3 regions of the Paenibacillus sp. VT-400 genome follow, and region 1 is predicted to be linked to each of the others. Evidence: riboswitches for the same ligand, from Rfam matches in the RefSeq annotation. Region 1 holds a riboswitch; each other region holds the start of a gene.
The links. A riboswitch is a leader RNA that binds a small molecule or an ion and turns the genes downstream of it on or off. The one in region 1 is predicted to bind S-adenosylmethionine.
Positions count from the first base shown of each region.

Region 2: another riboswitch for S-adenosylmethionine. It lies ahead of mmuP (S-methylmethionine permease); the one in region 1 lies ahead of EL84_RS08050 (methionine ABC transporter ATP-binding protein).
Region 3: another riboswitch for S-adenosylmethionine. It lies ahead of metA (homoserine O-acetyltransferase MetA); the one in region 1 lies ahead of EL84_RS08050 (methionine ABC transporter ATP-binding protein).

Region 1 is NZ_LELF01000059.1:270,935-277,018, reverse strand. Features, by position in the region: gene EL84_RS08070 (DUF2515 family protein) at 1-861, opposite strand, end outside; gene EL84_RS08065 (thioredoxin family protein) at 1,002-1,346, shown strand; gene EL84_RS08060 (COX15/CtaA family protein) at 1,827-2,765, shown strand; gene EL84_RS08055 (Cthe_2314 family HEPN domain-containing protein) at 2,967-3,683, shown strand; SAM riboswitch class I at 3,813-3,954, shown strand; gene EL84_RS08050 (methionine ABC transporter ATP-binding protein) at 4,081-5,115, shown strand; gene EL84_RS08045 (methionine ABC transporter permease) at 5,116-5,775, shown strand; gene EL84_RS08040 (MetQ/NlpA family ABC transporter substrate-binding protein) at 5,851-6,084, shown strand, end outside.
Region 2 is NZ_LELF01000065.1:184,848-190,931, forward strand. Features, by position in the region: gene EL84_RS10545 (ABC transporter permease) at 1-471, shown strand, start outside; gene mmuM (homocysteine S-methyltransferase) at 554-1,621, opposite strand; gene mmuP (S-methylmethionine permease) at 1,599-3,011, opposite strand; SAM riboswitch class I at 3,104-3,205, opposite strand; gene EL84_RS10560 (Ger(x)C family spore germination protein) at 3,276-4,478, opposite strand; gene EL84_RS10565 (spore germination protein) at 4,475-5,575, opposite strand; gene EL84_RS10570 (spore germination protein) at 5,615-6,084, opposite strand, start outside.
Region 3 is NZ_LELF01000067.1:987,222-993,305, forward strand. Features, by position in the region: gene EL84_RS15230 (ROK family protein) at 1-167, shown strand, start outside; gene EL84_RS15235 (HRDC domain-containing protein) at 344-1,345, shown strand; gene corA (magnesium/cobalt transporter CorA) at 1,416-2,351, opposite strand; SAM riboswitch class I at 2,803-2,926, shown strand; gene metA (homoserine O-acetyltransferase MetA) at 3,163-4,080, shown strand; gene EL84_RS15250 (PLP-dependent transferase) at 4,105-5,292, shown strand; gene EL84_RS15255 (trans-sulfuration enzyme family protein) at 5,289-6,084, shown strand, end outside.

The sequences.
Region 1 (6,084 bases):
GCCAAAATGTTCAATGACACGTCCTGCGAGTCCTGCTCCCCGTCCAAGAGGAAAGACGATATGATTCAGACCGGCCAGATTATGCAGATGGAATGCGGGTTTGGAGAGTACCTCTTTTTGAAAATAAGGATGCTGCACCACCCGGCTCTCGATATAGTTCTGCTCATTAATAATTAATGCCACACTTAGCAGTGAACTGCATCGTTCCAGCCAAAAGCGTTCCCAAAACGGCGTCATAAACGCCGATACGTGAAAGTGCGACAAGAGATGGAAACAGCTTCGTCCGATCCGGCGACTGTTCATATACAGCAGAAGCTGTGGATAGGCATCCTGGAAAATGAGTGCATTGCACCGCTCCAGCAGCCGATACATATGCTCGCGATCGCTTTGATTCTGTAGATTATGCATTAAGTCACTCTGAAGATCTGTCATGTGATATCCGCCGTTGCGAGAGACCATATGGGCCAGCAGTGCCCAATGCAGTTCGGGATATTGCTCATAACATTCCAGATAGGCTGCCGTGCGGGTGATATTACTCCGATTATGCTCCTGGGTCAGTGTCTTAATCTCTTCCAGAATGATGCAATCTTCTTCGCAGACGAGTGCGCTTTGAACCTGGTCCGTGCGTGCAAAAGACTTGCCGCTGGCAGGTAACAAACGCTCCACCTCAGACTGTAAGGCAGCTGCCGTATCTGTATCCCACTCGATGTCACGCAAAGGGTGACGAAGCTGTGCAGAAGCTTGCCATGCAGCCTGTTTGCCACGCCAGATTTCCCGGGCAGCACCCGGAATGGAACGGACCATCTGCAGGAGGGACCCGTGATGTTGTTCGCTGGAAGAATCGGTTCTGGTGGAAGTCATGATGTGACATCCTTTCATGATGTTCTGGGTTTAATTTCACAGACCATGTGGTTATTCTAAGTATGCGCTGATTATTTGACTTCCACTCGCCAATTTGCTTCACTTAGGGTAAGACAAGGTACAGAAAGGGAGATGACCGAATGGAACAGATTACTTCCAAACCGGCTTTTGATGTAGCCATCCAATCCCCACGTTTGACGATTGCCGTATTCAAGGCAGACTGGTGTGGTGACTGCAAATACATCGATCCGTTTATGCCTGAGGTTGAAGAGAAATATGCACGTGAACTGACCTTGATTGAGGTTGACGTGGATCAGGTTGGAACCGTTAGTGAAGAGCAGAATATTCTTGGCATTCCGAGCTTTGTGGCGTATACAGATGGCCGCGAACTCGTACGGTATGTGAACAAGCTGCGCAAGTCGAGAGAAGAGATTGAGCAGTTCCTGGATCGCGCAGTTGAGGTGTACAACACGATCCATAAATAATGTTATACAAGCTCAACTTTTACACAGGCACTCCGATGACAGAATAACCTTCCGATCGCTGTTATCCCCAGATTTCTTTGATCCCTTTTATAAAGGGGAGAAATCCGGGGATAAAGGCGAACGCTCCGCTTCTTCTGGTTATTTCTGTCCTCTCCGTTATTGTGTAAATGTTTCATGAACTTATATAAAAGTATGACAGGTTCATGTTGTAAAAGGGTATAATAAAAAGAACGCCATTTCTCTTGAAATAGGGAAATGGCGTTTGTGTGTTCGACACGTCTATGTAAGAAACGTTTCTGTACATATCCCCAATGACCTGCGGGTCATTATTTCACCAGACGTTAACATTTTGTCACAAAGCGCGACGTCAATGAACATTTTATCCGGTATAATGGATTTAGTTGTGAAATAAGTGTCAAAGTACCGAAACAAGCGGAGAATATTCTTCGCCATCTTAAACCAACAGCGGGTGAGAAAAAATTGAAACACTTAACTTTGTTTAAATGGTTAACCGTATTAACCTGTCTTGTCATGTTTCTGGCCACTTTTGGTGGAGGCATAGTAACCAAAACGGAATCTGGCCTTGGCTGCGGAACGGAATGGCCTTTATGTAACGGAAAACTCGTTCCCGCACATACTGTGGCTTCACTCATTGAATATTCCCATCGCGCTGTAAGTGCACTGGCTGGACTGTTGTCCATTGCCTCGTTTGTTGCTTTTCTGCGGTTTGGAAAATCACGCCGTGACCTGCAATTGTTTTCTTTCTTAACTCTGGTATTTGTTATCGTCCAGGGAATCATGGGGGCTTTTGCCGTTGTCTTCTCCCAATCTTCAGCAGTCATGGCACTGCATTTTGGCTTTGCATTGATTGCTTTTGCCAGTTCCCTAATGATGGCGCTGGGCATAAGGCAGGAGGCCAAAGATGGCGGATTGGAGCGCCTGAATAAATACCCTCGGGTTAGCAAAAAATTCAGAAATCTGGTCTGGTTCTCCACCATTTACACATATCTCGTGGTATACACAGGTGCATTTGTGAGTCACACGGATTCTGCCGGCGGATGTTCTGGATTTCCGCTCTGTAACGGGCAGATTATTCCTGAGCTTTCGGGTGGGGTAGCGGTTGCTTTTGCTCACCGTGCAGCAGCTGCGTCGCTCGTGATTGTTATTGCGATCCTGGGTCACTTCGCTTACCGTAATCATCCGGACAACAAGGAAATGCGTACTCTGGGTGTGGTATCCGTTGTTCTTATTCTGATGCAAGTAGTCATTGGTATTTTCATGATGGTGACAATGAACCGTCCGGAAGTATACATGTTCGTAGCTCTTGCTCATATGCTGGATATCGCCATATTGTTCGGAGTCTTAACGTATATGAGTTTCCTGGTGTACAAGCTACATCGCCCGGCTAATCGTTTCTAAGATATAGATCCATTCTTTTTCAAAGGTACTTGGGCTAAATATGAAAGTCCACCATCCAGTGATGTACATCATTGGACAGGTGGACTTTGTTTGATGTCAGAGGGATCAGGGCAACCTATGGCAAGCAGCAATTACACGGAATGAATGATGCTTCGTTTACGGTGATGAATTCTTGTTGATTTGGAAAAGAGGAGGTTAGATATGCTGCGAACGTTGTTGGGGGAAAAGCCACGTATAAACGAAGGTAAATTGAAGGCAGCGATGGACGCAATGGCGCATACGCTTGAGCTATTTCAACGACAAATGCATGTGGACCATGATCCCACGCATGACTATCGGAAACTGTATGTGTGGACTCAGGGACTCATCTCCTCACTGGATGAACTGGAGCAAAGCTGTTTCGCTGCTGCTCATTTTCGCAAAAAGGTCGTTGCAGGCTCAACGGATGATATGACGGCGACTGAAAAAGCCGAGTATGCACGTTATGTGTATTTCTACAAAGATGGCTTTATCCGCTGCTTTGCCATTCTGGATAAAGTCGGCACAGTATTAAATGAAATATTCCAGCTGAATACTTCCAATACCAAAGCACATTTTTCTTATTTTACTGTGTTAAGGCAGTTCGACTATGCAAGGGAGCATCATGATCTTGCATTGCAATTAATACAGATCAAGGACTCTTATCGTGAACCGATGAGCAAGCTGCGCAAGCGACGTAATATGGAAATTCACTACATGAACTCAGAAATGCACGATGACCTGTGGCAGTTACACCAGACCTTGCAAGGTAAAGTGAAATTGGAGGATCTGAATCAGCATGTGCAGGAAATGCGTCAGGGCGTGGATATGGTCTGTGAAACGTTAACAGCCTCTTATAGTTATATCAATAAAATATGGAAAAGAAATAATTCCCTTTGACAAATCGGAATACTTGGAATATACTGAGTTTCAATCGAATGTTACATGGATATAACTGATATTTCGGAAGTTACGTTCACATTATAAAGCATAAACTACATGAACTTATAAAATCCTACAACAACATATTTCTTATCGAGAGCGGCGGAGGGACAGGCCCGATGAAGCCCGGCAACCGATTTGTAATGACATGATACATGTATCATTCGTTATAGATGTTAGGTGCTAATTCCTACAAAATGGTGCAAGACACGATTTTGGCAGATGAGAAGGTATATTCTTTCACGTGAAGAGCCCTCTTTGTATCTGCAAAGGGCTCTTTTTTTGTACTTTAGGGGGAGTTTTCCTTTAGATCGGGTAAAGATACAAGTAGGTGGTTGGAAAGGGGCAAGTGCGATTGATTGAATTAAAAGGTTTAACGAAAACGTACGGCAAAGGAACAAAATCTACAACAGCGTTATCCGAGTTGAATTTGAGCATCCAAAAGGGCGAAATCTACGGAGTGATTGGCCATTCCGGAGCGGGCAAAAGCACATTGATTCGCTGTATTAATTTGCTGGAACGGCCTACGGAGGGTGAGGTATGGGTTGACGGAATTAACCTGACTGAACTGAGCAAAACCGAATTGCAGCAACAGAGACGCAAGATCGGAATGATTTTTCAACACTTTAATCTGTTATCTTCGGCAACGGTATATGACAATGTAGCTTTTCCACTAAAGCTTGTGAATACACCCAAGGATGCCATTGATCGAAAAGTGAAGGAAATGCTTGCACTGGTTGGTCTGGAGCACCACAGCAGCAAATATCCGGCTCAATTATCGGGTGGCCAGAAACAACGTGTAGGGATTGCGAGAGCACTTGCAAGTGATCCAAATGTACTTCTCTGTGATGAGGCTACTTCGGCACTTGATCCGCAGACAACAAATTCAATCCTGAAGTTATTACTCGACATTAATGAAAAGTACAACCTAACGATTGTGCTGATCACACATGAGATGCATGTCATTCAGAACATCTGTGACAAGGTGGCTGTCATTCATCAAGGTGGCATTGTGGAACAAGGACCTGTAACAGACGTGTTCTTGAAGCCGCAGCATGCGATTACGCGGGACTTCATGATGCGTGACCATGAAGCTGGACTTGCTCTGGAAGAGACCGCTCTGGCAAATGCAGGCGTTGAATTGCAGGCAGGTGCTGCTTCCAAACTTGTGAAGATATCCTTTCTGGGTAACAAAACGTATGAAGCGATTTTGTCTAGAACGGTACGTAAGACAGGCGTGGATTTTGCCATCCTGCAAGGTACAATCTCTACGATCAAACAGGTTCCTTATGGGCAACTGACCGTTCGGTTCGAGGGTGATTCAAATGCTATTGATCGGACGATATCAGAATTGACCGCAGAGGGACTTGATGTGGAGGTGCTTCGTTAGATGGATTTTTCAACAGTTCGCTGGGAAGAGGTTGGTAAAGCCTCCATTGAGACACTGCAAATTTTGGGTGTATCAGGCTTGTTCACCGTAATTTTTGGTTTACCGCTCGGAGTGCTGCTGTTCATGACAGCCCGATCTGCTTCGATCAAGTCACGGACGGTGTACATTATATTGTCCTTGATTGTGAATATTTTGCGCTCAGTCCCATTTATCATATTGATTGTTGCTCTTATACCGTTCACTCGTTCACTCGTCGGTACTGCTACAGGTGTGTTAGGTGTTATACCACCTTTAGTTATTTCAGCAGCTCCTTACTTTGCTCGATTGGTGGAGACGACGTTGCGAGAAGTTGATCGGGGTGTCATTGAAGCGGCACAGTCAATGGGTGCATCGACCGGACAAATTGTAAGACGGGTATTACTGCCTGAAGCGTTACCTGGTTTGGTTGCTGGTATTACCATTACCATCGTTACGCTTGTCTCTTACACGGCGATGGCGGGCATGGTTGGTGGTGGAGGTCTAGGAACGCTGGCAATCAACTATGGGTATTATCGTTATCAAAATGAAATCATGATTATATCCGTAGTATCGATGATCATTCTTGTGCAAATTCTCCAGATGGCTGGAGATCGCTTGGTTACATTTTTCACCAGGAAATAACACATAGATAACATGATGGTTATGCAATAATGCAGATGCCACATGACAAAAATGATTAGAGAAGGGGTTTTACACATGAAAAAATGGTCTTTTGCTCTACTTAGTCTTATGTTGATTGCGGTTCTCGCAGCTTGCGGAAACAACAAGGACGCCGATAGCGGCGCAGACAATTCAGCAGGTGCACCTCGTACAGTTGAATTGAAAGTTGGAGCTTCACCTACACCACATGCAGAGATTCTGGAAAGCATCAAGCCTGAACTGGAAGCACAAGGTATTCGTTTGCAAGTCGTTACGTTCAATGACTATGTA
Region 2 (6,084 bases), on a different contig from region 1:
AAAGATTTTGCTTCGGTAGTCACTCAGAAGACTTTGCTTGATTCGGTTTACGCGGAAGCCGCTAACATCCTGATCTATCCGATGAGCCTGATCGGATTGCTGTTTATCATTGTGACGTTCATCATTATTTTCAGTACCTGTAGAATCAATATCCGTAAAGAAAGCAGAACGTACGGGATATACAAATCGCTGGGAATGACATCCCGCCAAATCCGGTTGTCGCTCACCATGGGAATGTTCATACTGTCCTCCGTGGGAGCCATACTGGGTATTTTCGTCGGCGTATATCTGCTGCCTCTTCTACTCGAAATGATCCTTTCCGGTTATGGTATCGTACAACTTCCACTGATCCTGCATTGGGGTGGAATGGTACTGTTCACCTGTCTAAGCATCATTGCAGCCAGCCTTGGATCGTGGTTCTCTTCGAGAATCATTCGGGAAGCATCGCCACGTATGCTGGTTATCGAATAATGTAATCAGAATGCCTAACACAATAAAACAAGCCCTTCCATACCTCTATAGGATGTGGAAGGGCTTGTTATCATGATATGAACTATTTCCGCCATTTCTTCGCAAGCGCACCAATCTGATGTGGCGTAGTACGGCAGCAGCCGCCAATAATTTGCGCGCCCGCAGCAACCCACTGCTCCGAAGCATCACTCATGCTGCCACAAGTACCCTGTCCGCTCCACGTCTTCGTTGCTGCATCATACGTCTCTCCCGAGTTCGGATACACAATAACAGGTTTATCGCTGGTACGGCGCAAAATACCCACTGCTTCCGTTACCACTTCCATCGGAGCACAGTTCAGGCCAATCGCCGCAATCTGCGGCTCGGAGCCAAACGTCTGTGCACATACCTCAAGTGGCGTACCCTCGCTGATGCTTGTCCCGTCTTTTAAAGAAAAGGATAGCCAAGCATACGCATGAGGAAACTCCTTCAGTAAATCAACCAGCACTTGTGCTTCCTGCAAGGAAGGAATCGTCTCAAACGCAAGAATATCAGCACCTGCTTCAATCAGCGCCGCCATACGCGGACGGTGAAATGCGACAAGCGTCTCATCCGACACGGCGTAATGTCCCACATACTCTGATCCATCCGCCAGATAGGCGCCGTACGGCCCAACGGACCCGGCAATAATTGGACGTGGACGAAGACAATCTCCTTCGTGATCTACTGTACGTTCTGTTATTTGCTCCTCATTCTCCACCGTCTCGGCACGTACCGAAGGAGCTTCTACAAGCTGACCTGTTGAGCTTTCTCTCCCTACTAAATCACTCTGCACTTCCGCCCATACGGCATCTCTCGCCTGAGCAGCCAACTCCACCGTCTTGCGGATCAGCTCAAGTGCTGCCTGTTCATCGATTCCTCTCTTGCGGAAGCCATCCACCGTCGCCTGATAACTGGATGTAATCGCACAGTCGGCTCCTGCTCGAAAATAATCTGCATGGACCTGAACAATAACATCCGGATTCTCAAGCAACACACGAGCAGACCATAGTGGATCATCGAGATCACATCCATGCTGTTCGAGTTCCGTAGCCAACGCTCCATCCAGAATCATGACTGGATGTTCACGCAGGATCTGTTCTATGGGGTTAGTCTGTTGTGCTTGCGTCATGTACTTTTCCTCTTTTCTTATTCACACGTTCTGTCAGATAATAAGCAGCGTAACATAATGCGATAAACGGAACCCCACAATACAGAGCAATTCGCTGTGTCGGGTCAAAGGCAATACCTATGCATGAAGCCAGACATAATATAAATGAAACAATTGGTACCACCGGATACAGTGGTGTGCGGTAGACCAGATCTTTGACCGCATGTCCTTTCCGGATATATTGTCTGCGGAACATGTATTGGGAAGCGCTGATGCTCATCCATACCGCAACGACAGCCAGACCTGAAATGGAAACCAGCGTAATATACACCGTACCTGGCGCAATAATACTGGACAGCAATGCCAGCGCACCACCCACCATACTAATCAGAAGTGCATTCAGCGGTACTCCGCTTTTGGTCAATTTGGCAAACCACGGAGAGATCGTTCTTTTGTCAGCCAGAGACCAGAGCATCCGTGAAGAAGCATATAGGCCTGAATTGGCAGCAGAGAGAATCGCCGTCAGAATAACAAAGTTCATAATGTCTGCTGCATAGGGTACACCCACCCGCTCCATTACCGCTACAAACGGACTTTCCAGTACACTGGCATCCGACATGGGCAGCAAGGCCGACAAGATAATAATCGTTCCGATGAAGAAAATAACCAAACGCCACAGCGTTGTATGAATAGCCTTTGGTATCGTCTTTTCCGGGTTCTCCGTCTCCCCGGCGGCAATGCCGATTAACTCGGTGCCTGAGAAGGCAAAGTTTACAGCAAGCATGGTCATCAATATCGCTGTAGCTCCATGAGGGAACCACCCGGATGCGGTAATATTCGATAGAAATGGAGCCGGTTCAGAATCCGCCATGGGAATAATACCAAACATGGCTGCGCCACCGATAATAATGAAAATTACGATAGTCACTACTTTTACAGATGAGAACCAGAACTCGGATTCCGCAAATAATTTCACCGTTAAAGCGTTGAATAGAAAGATCATCAGTGCAAAAACCGCGCTCCATATCCATACGTTCACCGATGGGAACCAGCGCTGCATCAGCAATCCGGCGGCTGTGAATTCGGAGCCAAGCGCAACAGTCCAGGTTAACCAGTATAACCAAGCCACCGTGTAACCTGTTGCCGGTCCGATATATTTGGCTGCATAACTATGAAATGCTCCCGTCTCTGGCATATGAACAGACAGTTCACCAAGACAGAGCATCACCAGATATACAACGATGGCTCCAATCAGATAGGACAGAATGGTTCCCAGTGGTCCCGCCTGCTGAATGGTGTAACCTGAGCTGAGGAATAATCCCGTTCCAATGACTCCTCCGAGAGAGAGCATGACCACATGCCGTGCCTGCATTTTCCGCTGAAAATGCCCTTTGTCGTTGTTGTTCTCCATACCTGCTGCTCCCCTACTTCTTCATCCAGAAAAAACAAAAAAGACCCACTCTGCCTAAAGAGTGCGCCGTTACTGACAAATAAAAACAAACGCTCCTATCTATCAGGCTTTCACCCGCTGGAATTAGCACAGTATCCTTCAGATCTGTTGCTGAGGTTTCTAAGGGCCAGTCCCTCCACCTCTCTGGATAAGAAAATGATTTTTTACTAATATAGCGATCTATCATGAATGTGTCAACATTTAAATAATAAATGGCACACCTCGCTATTCGGTGGAAGACCCCGGATTGGTGATGGTGGTCTTTACCTCATACGTGATCGGCACGGTGCTAAAAATTTTATCCCAATCGTCTTTGACTTTTTTCCATGTTTTAGGTTCTTTGATACGCAAGCTATCCCGAAAATCCGCAACATCTACTTTATAGGTATGCTGCAGTTTGTATAACAACTGTCGAATCTGTTGTTCGGCAAGTTCAGCAAATTCTTTTTCCAATTCACTGAGATACGCACCTTTTTCCTCTTCCTCGGGAGCACGCCAATCCTCCATCAACCAACCTTCGGATTCAGTCTTCACATGGAATGAAATATCATCGCCAACCACTTTTGGAATTATTGTTGTTTTTTTCTTCTTCATTTCATATACAACAGTGAATCCCGCTTTATTGTATGTCTTCAAGATACCTCCTTTTTCTTTAGGTCTGAGCCAGGATAGCCCTTCTAGATCCGTTTGGCTGAGTTCCCCGATGAATTTGGTTGTTTTCCCATCAAAGATACTGGCACCGGAGAACTTGTCCTCTCCATTGAAGTTCAGTACATTCTGGAGCAAAAAGCTGGAACCGGATTGCATTTGTGCATCTAATTTGGAGAGTAGAACGGGGTCCAGGATTTTATTGGACAAGTATGAATTACCGGTAATACCTGTAAGATAAAATGCTGGAATCCGGGAAGGATCATCTGAAGTCAGTACATCAACAGCGCGATGATGGCTAATCAACACCAGACAGTTAGGACGAATATCGTTATCCCGAAGTACAAAATCCAGCAGCTGGTCCAGACCATACTTTTTGGCGATATCCTTGGACACAACGATAACCTTCAGATGATGTCCGATGAGCGGATGATCTCGCCTCAGTGCAAACTGACGAAAGATTTGCAGCAAGGAATCTCCAGTAAGCTGTTCATTGGAATAGGACGTTTTACCAGAAGCAGGCGAACCGGATTGTTGGCTCTTTTGGCTGCTGGAATTACCGGGAGCAATCTGTACCGTGGCCGTCAAATTGTTCTGCTTGGAGTACGCTCCTCCCTGAGTAGCGATGTCTTTCTCAAATTCTGTCTCTTTACCGATATCGATCCCAAGACCAACGTAGACACTTAGATCCTCTATCTCCCGACTGCTCCAACATCCGGATATCGTTAAGAGAATGCATAATACAGTGGCTAAGCGTAACAACATACGGAATGTAATCATGCATGCTTGCCTCCTTTTTTGCGAATCAGACTTAACAACAGTAGTACCAGAGGTAAAATGCCAAACAAAAATACGGACACATTGCCCAGCATATCTCCTAGTGCAAAAGTATCATCCACTGTTTTGGGTATCATTGCTGTCAGATAAATGAACGGAAGCAGGCCGTACATGATGCCTTTGATTTTTTTGGAACGAAACAAATCACGAATACCCACCGAAGCGCAGTAATGTGTAATTGCTGTAGTCGAAAAGATTTGCATAATCCAGATGACCAGTAATAAGGATTCAAAACGCTCAAATATCAGACCCTGAATTTCGAAGCTTCTTACCAAATCCAGCGTTGGCCAGGTTCGAGTTTTAATGCCATCGAGCGATAAACTCCCTATAACCATCACCACCGTGATCAAGTAGATAATAGTGGATATGAGTATCCCCCAGGTCATCGCTTTATTGCTCTTCTTCGGATTTTTCATATAGGCAGTCATGATTAACATCACCTCATAGCCTGTATAAGATAATAGTGAAGGCTTCAACCCTTGGAAAACCGGCATGACCCCATCACCGAGCACGGGTCTCAGATTGCCAATTTCGAATAGCTGATTACTAAGCAAAATTTCAATCACAAATATAATAATCGTAATTGGAAGGATGATCTCAAACACGCGTACGATAACGCCAAGCCCGCCTGAAATCATATATACACCGATCCACATGAAGACCATCACAATTGCCCAGGTGGGGGTGCGTTCGAGTAGATACATCCCAGTTACTTCAGCCATAACTCTGATTTCGAATGCGGCAATAACTATGAAATACATAATCATAGACAATCCCAGTATGTAAGCAATCCAGCTGCCCGTAATCTCACGGGTGAACTGGAAGACGGTTTTCTCCGGAAATCTGCGACACAGGGTAACCAGAATTATTCCGACACCTATGATAATGAATCCAGATAGGATAATGGAAATCCAGACATCCGGTGTTCCGACAGCTTTGCTGGTCGTTCGAGGTAACGTCAATATCCCGGCACCAAGCATGTAATTGACAATAATTACAACGGCCTGTGTCGTGGTTAGCTTTCCTTGGGAGCCATTCACTTTAGTTCACCTCCAGACCTTCAGTAGATGGAATTCCATTTATTTTTTCCGATCATCATCTATCGGATTAGTCATCTTGGGACGCATTCTCATCATATTTAGCGGAGCACGGATAACAAAATCCTTCCATTCATTCATGTGATAAGGAACGGCTGGTGCAACATAAGGTACGCCAAAGCTTGAGAGTCGTGCCAGGTGTGTACACACAAGCAGAAAGAACATAACCACGCCAAACAATCCGAGTACGGCTGCGCTGAACATAGCGGCAAATCGTAGAATCCTTAGCGTTAATCCCGCACTATAGACAGGAATCGTAAAGGAAGATATGGCTGTTACCGCAACGACAATGACCAGAAATTGGCTTATTATTCCCGCTTGCACCGCTGCTTGGCCAATAATCAGACCTCCAACGATACCCATCGCTGGCGCAATCGGTTTGGGCAAGCGTATCCCGGCCTCCCTCAAGATTTCAATTGAAAGCTCCATGATGAGTACCTCAATAATTGAGG
Region 3 (6,084 bases), on a different contig from region 1:
ACCTGTTCCCGATGGTTCGTAGCAAACTGCAGGAGTTGCTGGCTGGATACGTTCAGCATCCGGCGCTTCAGTCCGACATTGACCAGTATGTTGTTTCACCAGGACTTGGCGACAATGCAGGGCTGTGTGGTTCGCTGGCGCTTGCCAAGTTGGCATTGAATAAGTAGGTCATTAAGGGATTGACGAATTTTACCATTGTGGTATGATATGGGCAACAGCATAGTACGGTTAATGAGGAAGCACCTCTCTTGCATGCATTTTGCAGGAGGGGTGTTTTTTTGTGCTGCCTGTAGGTAGCATCTCTAACTCGTATAAGCTGAATATTCAAAGGGAGGGAACGAAAATGGAAGTCATTTTCATGAACAGATTGTCCAGAATGTCAGATCAGAATGCAGAGTATGCACAGTTATGGATTGGGGAAGAGGAAGATAGTTGGCAGCTGGGATGGAGTCGCTATGAGGAAGGAGAGCGTGAGGACAGCATCTGGTATGAGGGGACTTCTTGGGAGGAGCTGCTTCATATTTACCGTCATCAGCTTGCCATACAGATGAGTGAGGGGTACCGACCGCAGTTGCAGGGGTTATTTCATGAGAATGATGATCTGAAGTCACGCAGTTATGGTGGACAGCGGCTCCATTGTTACAGTGAGTTATACGGCAATGAGCAATTATATACGGATCTGTGCACATGGCGCAGGAAGAGAGCTGTGTCTGACCGGAAGGCACCGTATTTTATTGCAACGAATCGTCTGCTGCGTTTGATCAGTGCCTTTGTTCCACAATCGCTGGATGAACTGATGCAACTGCCGGGCGTAGGAGAGAGCAAAGCGACTGAGTATGGTACGGAATGGATGGAGATTACAAACGGGTTGGAACGTTCAACGACATTCCCGCTGGACTGGGTATACACGGCGCTAAAGGAAGAAGAGTATGAGAGTTGGTTATACAAGCAGAGAGAGCAGAAGTACAAGCAGGAACTTGATAAGTTCACCACGCGTAAGCAGGTGCTTGAAGGCATGAAGGAAGGGTATACGTTAGAGGAGATTGTTAATCGATCCGGATTATCCCGGCGCGAGTTGGTTGAGCTGTTAGAGGCACTGGATCACGAAGGTTATGACACCGATTGTCTTCTTGATGTGGAGCTGGCAGTGATGCCAGAGAACGAACAAGAGGCCGTATGGAGTGCGTATGAGGAGCTGGGAGATACGTTCCTGAAGCCAGTATTACATAAGGTGTATGGAGGAGAGAAACCCGATGGAGGAAGTCTGGAGCAGGTCTATGAAAGACTGCGCATGATTCGAATCCGCTTCCGTCGGCACGCAGAGACAGAGAAGAATGTTGGTTAATAATCAGAAATGAAAAAAGACGAGGCGTTTCTCCCGGAGGAGCGCTTCGTCTTTGTTATTTCATACGAGTTCATACCCAGTCTTTCTTGCGGAAAATGAAGAACATGCTCAGGCCCAGGGTAACCATTAGGCCAATCACAACAAAATAGCTGTATTTCCAGTTAAGCTCGGGCATATTCGTAAAGTTCATACCGTATATACCGGTAATGACCGTCAGCGGCATGAAGACCGTGGTAATGGCGGTAAATACACGCATGATCTCATTCGCCCGGTTCGCAATACTGGATTGGTAGGCTTCTCGCAAGTTGCCCATCAGGTCGCGATAAGTCTCAAAGGTTTCAGATATTTTTACAGCATTCTCATAGATGTCACTGAAATACTTTTGCAGTTGATCATCGATGAGACGCAGATCTTTTTTATTCAAGGTGTTAATAACCTCTTTCTGAGGTCCAAGGACTTTTTTCAGCCACAGAATCTCACTGCGTAGCCCGATGATTTCATTCAGATGTGACTTTTTGGTGTGCATCAGAATGTCTTCCTCAAGCTTCTCGATCCGTGCTTCAATTCGGTCACCTACGGTGAAATAATTATCAACAATCAAATCAACCAGCAAATACAGCAGACGATCCGGTGTACTGATTTCCTGTTCCCAAAGGATGGGTTTCAGTGTGCGCAATTCGCTGACCTTGTGCTTGGTAACACTAATAATGAAATGTCTGCCGAGGAATAAGTTGACCGCACGTAGAAATATCTCTTCATCATCAAAACGGATGCTATTAATCACAATAAAATAATGGTTCTCATAAATTTCAATCTTCGGACGTTGTTCTTCGTCACTAAGACAGTCTTCCACAGCCAGATCATGCATCAAGAACAGCGGCTGAAGTACCGCTAAATCGTCTACGTCTGCATCAATCCAGTAAAATCCTTCCGCTGGTGGAGTCAGCGCCTGCTGAATATCGTCCACCGGAATAAATACACCGTTGTTTACCAACCGGATTTTCATCGTTAATCTACTCCTTCTGCACCCGCCAACTTGGCGGATATTATCATTATGGGCGCAAAAAGAACAAATCAGCCGGTCGGCAGCGGAGCCTGGAGATCAGGGCTGCGTTCACTATATAATCAAACGGAAGTCACGTCCCGCTGCCGGCATGCTGATGTCAATTCTCTATGCAGTTTGTCGGAATTCGGCTGCCAGTCAGGCCTCGGGTCGCCATCCATTTAATATGTCACCTCTCACATAAGGGTTTATAACACCTTGTTTAGTATACCGCTGGTACAAGGTGCTTTCAAGCGCAAAAATGTGTCTATTTCGCGCCCTGAGGCAGTGTATGACAACGGATGATGAACGGTTCCGATCTGGGAAGCAGACATCGAACTGCATCTTGACGTGAGGGCATTAATGTAATAAAGTAGACGGTGAACCATATTTAATTACAATCTAATACAGCGAAATCTTATCAAGAGTAGGTGGAGGGACTGGCCCGATGAAACCCGGCAACCGGCGGTATACCGCACGGTGCTAATTCTTGCAGCGACTAAGTGTCAGGTGGCACTGTTGTAACTGAGAGATGAGAGAGGCGCATATCTTTTTTACATATGACCTTTCTCGAAATCCGAGGAAGGTCTTTGTTATATGCCCCGACTTCTCAGCAGTGATTTTCGCTAAGGAACTTGAGGTTGTTTGTAACGTTGGATGAAAGAGCAATTCAATGTTTTTACAAGCTCAAGGCAGTCTATAACTGTATTGATGTGAAGACATCAAGCCAGGGGTGGCTGCATCTATCTATGCACAAGGAGGAGTTAGACTTACTATGCCAATCAAAATACCCGATACTCTACCAGCAAAAGAAGTACTTGAAGGAGAGAATATCTTCGTCATGGATGAAACTTCTGCATATCAGCAGGATATTCGTCCACTCCGTATCGCTATATTAAACCTGATGCCCACAAAGGAAACGACCGAAACACAATTGCTTCGTCTGGTGGGAAACACGCCTATTCAGGTGGATGTCGTTCTCGTACATCCCAAATCCCATACGTCGAAGAATACGTCTCAGGAGTATTTGGATCTGTTCTATAAAACCTTTGATGAGATTGAGCACCGCCGTTTCGATGGAATGATTATTACGGGTGCCCCGGTGGAACAAATGGATTTCGAAGACGTGAACTATTGGAATGAAATCCAGGAGATCTTCGAATGGACTAAAACCAATGTGACTTCAACCCTCCACATATGTTGGGCTTCCCAGGCAGGTTTATACCATCATTTTGACGTACCCAAGGTTGCACTTGATGAAAAGTGTTTTGGCGTTTTCCCACATACCATCAATAAACCACATGTTCCATTGTTGCGTGGATTCGATGAAGTATTCAACGTTCCACATTCCCGTCATACGGAAGTGAGACGCGAAGATATTGAAAAGAATGAGAATTTAGAGATTTTGGCTGAATCAGAGGAAGCGGGGATCTTCCTGGTTGCTACCAAAGACGGCAAACAGATTTTTGCCACAGGACATGCCGAGTATGACCCGTTCTCATTAAAGTGGGAGTATGACCGGGATGCAGCCAAAGGGTTGGATATCGCATTGCCTAGGCATTATTATCCGAATGACGACCCTTCTCGTGTGCCACCAGCTACTTGGCGCGCTCATGCCAACTTATTATTCTCTAACTGGCTCAATTACTATGTGTATCAAGAAACACCTTACGATATTGGCCCGCAAATCTAATCGAGATTACAGGAGGATGCAGCAATGGAAGACAACAACAAGTTGAAAATCGAAAGCCGCTTAGCACAAATTGGGTCCATCAATGAACCGGTAACAGGCGCCATTAACTTTCCGATCTATCAATCCACTGCGTTTCGCCACCCGAAGCTTGGACAAAGCACGGGGTTTGATTATATTCGTACCACTAATCCAACCCGTAAAGTGTTGGAAGAAGCCGCTGCAGCGCTGGAGTCCGGTGATGCAGGGTTTGCCTGTAGCTCGGGAATGGCCGCGCTGCAAACGATTTTTGCCATGTTTGGTCAAGGGGATCATCTGATTGTATCGCTGGATCTGTATGGTGGAACCTATCGTCTGCTGGAACGTATTCTGTCCCGTTTCGGCGTAACTGCTAGTTATGTGGACACGAATGACCTTGCAGCACTGGAGAAGGTTCGTCAACCGAATACAAAAGCTGTATTTATTGAGACACCAACCAATCCACTGATGATGATCACCGATGTGAAAGCCGTTGCTTCCTGGGCGAAAAGTTACAACCTGTTGACCATTGTTGACAACACGTTGTTGACTCCATTTTTCCAACGTCCGATTGAACTGGGTGCCGATATCATCATTCATAGCGCTACCAAATATCTGGGCGGACATAATGATGTGCTCGCCGGTCTAATTATTACCAAAGGTGAGGCGTTATCTGCAGAGATGGCGTTCCTGCATAATTCCATTGGAGCGGTATTATCTCCAAGTGACTCCTACCAGTTGATGAAAGGTATGAAAACGCTGGCCCTTCGCATGGAGCGTCATGAGCACAATGCACTTACTATTGCTAAATACTTGCTTGAGCACCCAGCGGTGGTTGAAGTGTATCATCCAGGTCTATCCGATCATCCGGGGTATGAGATACAGAACAAACAATCCACGGGTAACACAGGTATCTTCTCTTTCAAAGTGAAGGATGCACGTTATGTTGAACCGTTGCTACGTCATATCCAACTCATTGCTTTTGCCGAAAGTCTCGGCGGAGTCGAATCACTCATGACTTATCCGGCAGTACAGACTCATGCGGATATTCCGCTTGAAATTCGTGACGCCGTAGGTGTAGATGACCGTCTGCTCCGGTTCTCCGTAGGCATTGAACATGCAGATGATCTGATTGCAGATCTCGGCAATGCTCTGACAGCTGCACAGCAGGAAGTGGAAGGAGGCGTGCACTCATGAGGGAGTCCAACAATAAGCCCAATTCCGAGTTGAAATTTGATACCAAATTGCTCCATTTTGGCGATGAGATTGACAAAACGACCGGAGCCTCAAGTGTACCGATCTATCAAGCATCAACATTCCATCATTTTGATATCTTCAATCCGCCTCAACATGATTACAGTCGTTCGGGTAATCCGACACGTCAGGCTTTGGAAGATTACATCACATTGCTGGAGGGCGGCGCACGAGGCTTTGCCTATTCTTCGGGGATGGCTGCGATCTCAAGCGTGTTCATGATGTTCTCCGCAGGGGATCACATGATTGTAACGGAAGATGTATATGGAGGTACGTATCGTTTGCTTACTTCCATATTAAGCCGTATGCAGATCGAGACAACCTTTGTAGACATGACCAATATAGATGAAGTAAAAGCGGCACTCAAGCCAAACACCAAGGCAGTTTATATGGAAACACCGTCCAACCCTACACTGCGAATTACGGATATCGCTGCTGTAACTGACTGGTCGAAGGAACATGACCTGATCACGATTCTGGATAACACCTTTATGACACCTTACTATCAGCGTCCAATTGAGCTTGGTGTGGACATCGTCGTACATAGTGCTACGAAGTTTCTCGGAGGTCACAGTGATGTACTGGCAGGGTTAGCCGTTGCTCGCACGGAATCACTTGGCGTACAACTAAAACAGTTGCAAAATGGACTTGGAACTGTACTCGGGGCACAAGAATCTTGGCTTCTGATGCGCGGGATGAAAACCTTGGGGGCTCGCATGGCTCATAGTGAACGGA